Linked DNA regions of Endozoicomonas sp. GU-1. The protein of the gene in region 2 interacts with the protein of the main gene of each other region in a pairwise test. Links are inferred from orthologs where the notes say so. Each region holds a gene or a part of one and is shown on either strand. Other genes may lie near its edges.

Region 1 (2,999 bases), 5.4 Mb from region 2 along the record:
TCCCTCGGCTCAAGAGCAGGCAGTAAATATCATATTCCCTTCAGGCATGAGAATTTAAGCCTCGCTTTCGTTGCCTTTCACAAACAGCTATTGTCAAATGACAAACAGTGGTCAGGCAAAGCCTGTCGGGTCATAGGCATGTGGTTAATCAATGAACTGGATAGTTATCTTAAAGAAATTGAACCACCAAAGACTCAGGAGAAAACAGACAGTGATGACATGTATGAACGCTGGGTGGATAAGATATCCGAGACAGGCATGGTTTTTGACGAAAATCAGCTGATTGATATTTCCCATGGCGGTGGGCGGTATTACTTAAAGAAGTTTCTTAATGGACAAGCCAGCGGGTATTATCATGGAGAATGCGGTCCTATCGGGATACAAGTACACCCGCACTATACCTTGTTTGATGGATTAAACAACGATAAAGACATTAAAAGACGCGAATTAGAAGAATATTCGCAAACATCATTACAATTTCTGGATTTACCTGCCCAGTTGACAGCCAAAATACCGACAAAACACTTGATTACCGGTAAATTTGGTAACGAAGCTATTATTAAAGCGAGCTCCGTCAGCGAACTTGTCGAGCCAGAAATAACCGTTCTTAATCGCTCCCTGCCTCCAGAGGAATCTGACCATCAGGAACCGGAACCCTGAACGTACATGTTAAACATTCCACGAATTGCTTTAACCATCCCAAACCACTCACTATTTTATGAATTTTCACATATTGGCTTTTCACGTCATCAGTCATAAAATACATCACCATTTATCCCCCTTCTAGAAAACCGTATTTCCCCTATGGTCGAGGAACTCCCCATTGCTTTTTTCTGAGCTGGCTCTCCATGAACGGGTGCAAAAAGCACTCACTGAACTCGGGTTTGAACAGGCCACCCCGGTTCAGGAACAAACCCTGCCCTTGGCCATGACCGGCAAGGATCTGATGGTCAGCGCAGAAACCGGCAGTGGTAAGACCGCAGCGTTTCTGCTGCCCATGCTCAACCAGATGCACACCACCCCTTCACCGAAAACCAGTACCCGGGCACTGGTGCTCGTGCCTACCCGGGAGTTGGGTCTGCAGGTGTTAAAAGAGTGTGAAGCCCTGGCACGCTATACCTACATCAAGGCGGGGCTGATCGTTGGTGGTGAGGACTATCGCCATCAGGTGAACACTCTGCGCAAAAACCCGGAGATCCTTATTGCCACCCCCGGCCGCCTGATTGAGCATATAAAAAACGGCAACCACGATTTCAGTGACCTGGAATACCTGGTACTGGATGAAGCAGACCGTATGCTGGATATGGGTTTTGGTCCCGATGTTTTGAGCATCGTGGAAGAGTGCCATGGCGAACGCCAGACCTTCCTGTTCTCAGCGACCCTGGAAGCCCGGGGCCTGGGTGAAATGGCCTACCAGGTATTGAGCGATCCTACCCGTCTGCGGCTGAATTCTGTCCAGGAAAAGCACGCCAATATCCACCAGCAGATTATTCTCTCGGACGATACCGCCCATAAAGAAAAACAGCTGATCTGGCTGCTTCGGAATGAAACCTATGGCAAAGCCCTGGTGTTCACCAATACCAAAGCCAGGGCTGAGGAGTTTGTGGGCAAAATCCGGGTTAAAGGCCTGAAGGTCGGCGTACTCCACGGGGATATGGACCAGCGGGAGCGCAAGCACGTTATGCGCCTGCTGCTGGATGGCAAGATCAACATTCTGATTGCCACCGATGTCGCAGCCCGTGGCCTGGATATCAAAGGCGTGGAACTGGTTATCAACCTGGAAATGGCCCGTAACGGTGATGACTATGTCCACCGGATTGGCCGTACCGGACGTGCCGGAGAACAGGGGCTGGCCATCTCCCTGATTGGGCCGGACGAATGGAACCGGATGTCGGGTATTGAACGCTACCTCCGGCTGCGGTTTGAGAAACGCACCATCAAAGAACTGCCGGGCAGCTATAAAGGCCCCAAAAAGCTGAAAAGCTCCGGCAAAGCCGCCGGCAAGAAAAAACCGGCCGGTAAAAAAGGCGCTGGTAAAAAACAACCGGCGGATAAACAACGTCACCGGGAGCAGAAGAACGTGGGCAAACGTCGCACACCGGCGGCCGAAGCCAAACCCACCACTGCAACCACCTCAACCGATTCCGGTTTTGAACCACCCAAGCGCAGGAAATAATACACATGAGCAATAACCTCCCTTTTTCCGCTCTTGGGCTGGATGAGTTGCTGATTCAGGCAGTCAACGAAGCGGGCTACCAGAATCCCACCCCGGTTCAGGCCAAAGCGATTCCCATGGCTTTAACTGGCCGTGACCTGATGGCATCTGCCCAGACCGGCACCGGTAAAACCGCCAGTTTCACCTTGCCAATCCTGCACCGGCTGGCGCAGATGAGAGCCAGCAAAGCCATCCGCGCCCTGGTGCTGGTCCCTACCCGGGAACTGGCCATTCAGGTTGATAATAGTTTCCAGACCTATGGCAAGCACACGGCTATCAAGACAGCTGCCGTCTATGGTGGCGTAGATATTGACGATCAGTTGCAGGTTCTGAAAGAAGGCGTTGATGTCCTGGTGGCGACACCCGGTCGTCTGGTGGACATGATCAACCGGCAGCATATCCAGCTGGACAACTTGAGAATACTGGTGCTGGACGAAGCCGACCGGATGCTGGACCTGGGCTTCCGTGACGATATTCAACGCATTGTGCAAAACGCGCCGACAAAACGTCAGAACCTGTTGTTCTCCGCCACCTTTTCCAAAGACATTAAACAGCTGGCCCATGAATTCATGCGCCATCCGGTCACGATTGAACTGGAAAACCCCAACTCTGCCGCTAACACCGTGTCCCAGTCTTTCTACCCGGTGGACCAGCAGGATAAACCGGAGATTCTCAGTTATCTCATCCATGGTGGTCGCTGGCAGAAAGTGCTGGTGTTTGTCCGCACCAAAAAAGCCGCCAACAAGGTTGCCGAGTTGCTGGCAGAAGACGGCATCAATGCCCA
Region 2 (2,951 bases):
AAAGAACTGACACTATCGACTCTATTGTATACAATGCTGCCAGAACTCCTGCTAAGGACAGCCTGAGCCAGGGAGCCTGTCGGACTTAAGACTGTCCTACTGCGGTTGCGATAAATTGGTCTAAAAATTCCTGCTTCTTCGTCAAATAGCCCCGCTATTCTCCTCAGAAACAGAAATTTTTATCCTAAATTTCTCGCAATCCTCGCTACGGACGCTTAAGTCCGACAGGCTCCAAGACATGGAAAGCTGAGAGAGTCGTACGTTTTTAATAAGTAATAACAATCCCGAAAGGGCACGAAAATGACAATCTGGAGATCGTAATGGCGGTAGAGCGCACTTTATCCATTATAAAACCTGATGCAGTAGCCAAGAGTGTCATCGGTAAAATTCTTGCTCGTTTTGAGCAGGCTGGTTTGCAGGTTGTAGCGACCAGGATGATCCATCTTTCTGACGAGCAGGCGGGTGGTTTCTACGCTGAGCACAAAGAGCGTCCATTTTATCAGGACCTGGTTGCGTTTATGACGTCAGGGCCTGTTGTGGTATCCGTCCTTGAGGGCGAGAATGCCGTAGCCCTGAATCGTGAACTGATGGGCGCTACTAACCCGAAGGAAGCTGCTGAAGGCACCATTCGGGCTGATTTTGCAGAGACCATCGATGAAAATGCGGTTCATGGATCTGACTCAGTAGCATCTGCTGAGCGTGAAGTGGCCTACTTCTTCGAAGGTTCGGAGATTTGCCCCAGAACACGTTAACGGAATCAGCCCGCTGACAAATTGTCAGTTTGCCCTGACCTGACCGTGTTCGGGGTGAACATGAGAATATAAGCCATCAGGAGGCAGGCCTTCTGATGGCTTTGAGGTATTAATAAGATGTCAGAATTGATCGAGCCATCTATCGATCAGGCCAGTGAACTGGCTGGCGAGCTGCCCACTCAGGCAGCCAAAGTCAATTTGCTGGGGCTTTCACGAAAAAAAATGGAAGCCTTCTTTCTTACTATTGGTGAGAAAAAATTCCGTGCTGAGCAGGTTTTGAAGTGGATTCATCATCATCGGGTTGATGATTTTGATGAGATGACCAATATCAGTAAATCCCTTCGTGAGCGGCTTAAGGCCAATGCTGAAATTCGCGGTCCAGAGGTGGTCAGCAGCCATTTTTCTGAGGATGGCACCTGTAAGTGGGTTGTGCGGGTGGCCAGTGGCAGCTGTGTTGAAACGGTATTTATTCCTGAAAATGGCCGCGGAACGCTGTGCGTCTCCTCCCAGGCAGGCTGTTCCCTGGATTGCAGTTTCTGTTCTACGGGCAAGCAGGGTTTTAACTCTGACCTGACGGTGGCGGAAATCATTGGCCAGGTATGGGTTGCAGCCCGTCATTTTGGCAACGTGCCGGCCAGGATGGATCGATCCATTACCAATGTGGTCATGATGGGTATGGGCGAGCCATTGATGAACTTCGATAATGTCGTTGATGCCATGGACCTGATGATGGACGACCTTGGCTATGGGCTTTCCAAGCGTCGGGTGACGTTAAGTACATCCGGTGTTGTGCCTGCGCTGAGAAAGTTAAGTGAGGTGTCTAATGTCTCCCTGGCAGTGTCACTGCATGCACCAAATAATGAGCTGAGAAACCAGCTGGTGCCGATCAACCGGAAGTATCCGCTGGATCAGCTGCTGGATGCCATCCATCATTACATGAACAGTTTGACGGACAGTAAACGGGTCGTTACGATCGAGTATACGTTGCTTGCCGGTGTGAATGATCAACCTGAACAGGTACAGCAGCTGATTGCTTTGCTGAAAGATCTGCCCTGTAAGATAAACCTTATTCCGTTCAATCCATTTCCTCATTCAGGGTATGAAAGACCCAGCAATAATGCAGTGAGACGGTTTCAGGAGAGTTTGCAGCTGGCTGGTTTTAATGTCACCGTAAGAAAGACAAGAGGTGATGATATTGACGCTGCCTGCGGTCAGTTAGTGGGCAATGTAATGGATAAGACCCGGCGCAGTGAGCGCTACATAGCAGCCAGACAGGTATAAGCTGTCCGGGATGCATCTGTTATCCGACAGGCTCCCGGAGGTTGCTACTCTCAACGGCGTCCCGGATATATTTATAAATTGCAAATGTGGGGATCAGCATGGGAGTCAAATTGAGGCCCATTGCACTACTGTTTTCTGTATCTCTGGCACTGACAGGCTGTGTCACCACGGACAGTCGGCCTGTTAACGAGAACAGGGCAGTGGTGGACTATATGAATCTGGCCAGGGGTTATCTTCAGGAAGGTTACTCGGAAAAAGCGGTAAGGCCGCTGGAAAGAGCGCTTGAGATCGAGCCCTATTCGGCCAGTGTCCATGGCATGCTGGGTATGGCTTATCAGCGTCAGGGGGAGGATCAGCTGGCCGAGCAGGCGTTCAATAAGGCGCTGGCCATTGACCCTGATGCCGCGGACATACGCAATAACTTTGGTGCTTTCCTGTTCTCCAGAAACCGGCTTCAGGACGCTTATCGTCAGTTTCAACTGGCTTCCGGGGATGTTGCTTATTCCCAGCGCAGTCGAACCTTTGAAAACCTCGGGATTGTTGCTTTGCGGATGGGCCGGTCTTCCCTGGCGGTTGATCACTTTACCCGGGCTCTTCGTCTGAACAGTAACTTGCCAAGGGCCAATCTGGAGCTTGCCGCTATCTACAAAGAGCAGGGCAATCTCTATACAGGGTGGCAGCACTACCAGGCCTTTGCCGGGTCGGCTGAGCAGAGTCCTCGCAGCTTGCTACTGGGTATTGAGCTGGCAAGGGCAAACCGGGCTCAGGATAAAGCGGCAGGTTATGCTTTGAAGCTGGAAAGGTTGTATCCCGGCTCTGTGGAGCTGAAGCATTATCGGAGTCGATTGGGTCATGAGTGAACAGGATACTCAGCAGGAAGAAGCTATTCAGACGTTTGCTCCCGGTGCTGTGCTTGCC
Region 3 (2,818 bases), 1.7 Mb from region 2 along the record:
TTTCAGAAGATGAGAAAGAGCTGGGCGTCTGTATGGTGGATATCGGCGGTGGCACGACAGATATTGCCATCTTTACCGATGGTGCGATTCGGCATACGGCAGTGATTCCCATTGCCGGTGATCAGGTGACCAATGACATTGCCATGGCCTTGCGGACACCGACGCAAAATGCCGAGGACATAAAGATTAAATATGCCTGTGCCCTGGCGCAGCTGGCTGGAGCCGATGAAACCATTAAAGTTCCCAGTGTCGGTGAGCGACCTTCCAGGGAGCTTTCCCGGCAGGCGCTGGCAGAGGTGGTAGAACCTCGTTATGACGAGCTGTTTACGTTAATTAATGCAGAGATCAGGCGCAGTGGTTTCGAAGACCTGATCCCCGCAGGCATCGTTCTGACCGGTGGTACTTCCAAGATCGAGGGAGCTATTGAATTGGCAGAAGAGATTTTCCACATGCCGGTCAGGCTGGGTGTGCCGCAGTTAGTGAAAGGGCTGAGTGATGTGGTCAGTAATCCCATTTATTCAACGGGTGTCGGGCTGTTGCACTACGGCCAGAAAATGCAGAAAGACGGTTTGAAAAAGTCGATCGCCAGCAAACCTCAGGATGCTGGGCTGATGGACAAGATGAAGCGCTGGTTTCAAAACTTTTAAGTGTTTAGCCGCGCAGGTTTTCAGTAACGGTATTGGTAAGTATTTGTTAGATTAAGGGTGATAAAAAGGAGATGACCATGTTTGAATTGGTGGATAACGTACCGCAGGAAGCGGTCATAAAAGTTATCGGTGTCGGTGGTGGTGGTGGTAATGCAGTCTGCCACATGCTGAATAGTCAGCTCGAAGGTGTTGAGTTTGCCTGTGCAAACACTGACGCCCAGGCGCTGAAAAAGCAGCATTTGCAGGCCCATACTCACCTGCAGCTGGGAGCCTCGATCACGCGAGGGCTTGGTGCAGGCGCGAACCCGAATGTCGGTCGCGAGGCGGCGATGGAAGACCGGGAGCGTATCGCCGAGCTCCTCAAAGGTGCGGATATGGTCTTTATTGCCGCTGGCATGGGCGGTGGTACCGGGACCGGTGCAGCTCCGGTGGTTGCCGAGATAGCCCGGGAGCTTGGCGCACTGACCGTGGCCGTGGTCACGAAGCCATTCGGTTTTGAAGGCAAGCGCAGAATGGCGGTTGCCGAAGAAGGTCTGAAAGAGCTTCAGGAACATGTGGATTCGCTGATTACCATTCCCAATGAAAAGTTACTGCCAGTGCTTGGCAGTGATGTCAGTCTGCTCAATGCCTTTGGTGCTGCCAATGATGTTCTGCTGGGTGCGGTGCAGGGTATTTCTGAACTGATTACCCGTGATGGTCTCATCAACGTTGACTTTGCCGATGTTCGCACAGTGATGTCAGAAATGGGTATGGCGATGATGGGTACCGGAGTTGCCACGGGTAGCGGCCGTGCAGCAGAAGCAGCTGAGAAAGCCATCCGCAGTCCGCTGCTGGAAGATGTTGATCTGCAGGGAGCCAAAGGTGTTCTGGTTAACATTACTGCCGGCCTTGACTTTACCGTTGGTGAGTACAACCAGGTAGGCGACGTTGTAAGTCAGTTTGCGTCTAACGATGCAACCGTTGTTATCGGTACTGTTATTGACTCGGAATTAACGGACGAGCTGCGGGTAACTGTCGTGGCAACCGGTATCGGTGCGGGCGGCGTTGCCAGGGAGCAGTTGAAGGTGGTTGAAAAAGCACCGCCAAAAAACAAAGATGGCACACCTGACTACGGCAGGCTGGACATTTCTCCTCTGTTGCGTGACAAAAAGAAGGAGGAAGGGGAAGTGGCTCCGAGGGAAGAAGGTAAACGGGCAGCGGTGGCGACCGGAGATAGTGTCGATTACCTCGATATACCGGCATTTCTGAGGCGTCAGGCGGATTAATCAGGGCGTATAAATGCGAACTTGTCTCAATTGTTACTTTTGTTACAATGTGACGTTGCATCCAAATAACAGGGACCTTTCAGGTCGCGGAACAGCGTTATCATGATCAGACAGCGTACACTGAAAAATATTATTCGTGCTACGGGCGTGGGCCTTCACTCCGGTGAAAAGGTTTACCTTACTCTTAAGCCTGCTCCCGTAGATACCGGCATCATTTTCTGTCGTACAGACCTTGACCCGGTCATTGAAATTCCGGCACATGCCCTGAATGTCGGGCAGACGACACTGTGCACGTCTTTGCATAAAGACGGCACCCGAATTGACACTGTTGAACACCTTCTCTCCGCCCTGGCTGGGCTGGGTATTGATAACGCCTACGTTGAGGTCAGTGCCCACGAGGTTCCCATAATGGACGGCAGCGCTGGTCCATTCGTATTCCTGCTACAGTCCGCAGGTATCCAGGAGCAGAATGCGCCCAAGAAGTTCATTCGCATCAAAGAAGATGTGACGGTGACGGATGGGGATAAAACGGCAACCTTCAAACCATACGACGGTTTCAAAGTAAGCTTCACCATTGACTTTGATCATCCTGTTTTCAAAAGCCGCTCCCAGACAGCGTCGATTGACTTCTCCAGTACCTCTTTTGTGAAGGAAGTGAGCAGGGCCCGTACTTTCGGCTTTATGCGTGATGTCGAGTACCTGCGTTCCCAGAATCTGGCCCTTGGCGGCAGCGTGGATAATGTGGTTGTTGTCGATGAGTACCGAATTCTCAATGAAGATGGCCTCCGCTATCACGATGAGTTTGTCAAGCACAAGATGCTGGACGCGATCGGCGACCTTTATTTGCTGGGGCATAGTTTGATTGGCCAGTTCATCGGTCATAAATCTGGCCATGAACTTAACAAT

The links.
Region 1: the proteins of rlmN (region 2) and O3276_RS22965 interact in binary tests that used the Escherichia coli proteins (3 or more experiments, as listed by UniProt). The link is inferred for Endozoicomonas sp. GU-1 from one-to-one orthologs.
Region 3: the proteins of rlmN (region 2) and ftsZ interact in binary tests that used the Escherichia coli proteins (3 or more experiments, as listed by UniProt). The link is inferred for Endozoicomonas sp. GU-1 from one-to-one orthologs.

What each region holds. Positions count from the first base shown.
Region 1 is NZ_CP114771.1:5,468,280-5,471,278, reverse strand. It holds O3276_RS22965 (DEAD/DEAH box helicase), read left to right. Parts: upstream 1-823; coding sequence 824-2,176; downstream 2,177-2,999. Other genes in the region: O3276_RS22960 (DEAD/DEAH box helicase), read left to right, coding at 2,182-2,999; O3276_RS22970 (hypothetical protein), read left to right, coding at 1-660. UniProt on the Escherichia coli protein: DEAD-box RNA helicase involved in the assembly of the 50S ribosomal subunit at low temperature. Exhibits RNA-stimulated ATP hydrolysis and RNA unwinding activity. Acts before DeaD.
Region 2 is NZ_CP114771.1:70,941-73,891, forward strand. It holds rlmN (dual-specificity RNA methyltransferase RlmN), read left to right. Parts: upstream 1-869; coding sequence 870-2,033; downstream 2,034-2,951. Other genes in the region: ndk (nucleoside-diphosphate kinase), read left to right, coding at 321-752; pilW (type IV pilus biogenesis/stability protein PilW), read left to right, coding at 2,132-2,893; O3276_RS00420 (RodZ domain-containing protein), read left to right, coding at 2,886-2,951.
Region 3 is NZ_CP114771.1:1,811,024-1,813,841, reverse strand. It holds ftsZ (cell division protein FtsZ), read left to right. Parts: upstream 1-724; coding sequence 725-1,912; downstream 1,913-2,818. Other genes in the region: lpxC (UDP-3-O-acyl-N-acetylglucosamine deacetylase), read left to right, coding at 2,015-2,818; ftsA (cell division protein FtsA), read left to right, coding at 1-647. UniProt on the Escherichia coli protein: Essential cell division protein that forms a contractile ring structure (Z ring) at the future cell division site. The regulation of the ring assembly controls the timing and the location of cell division.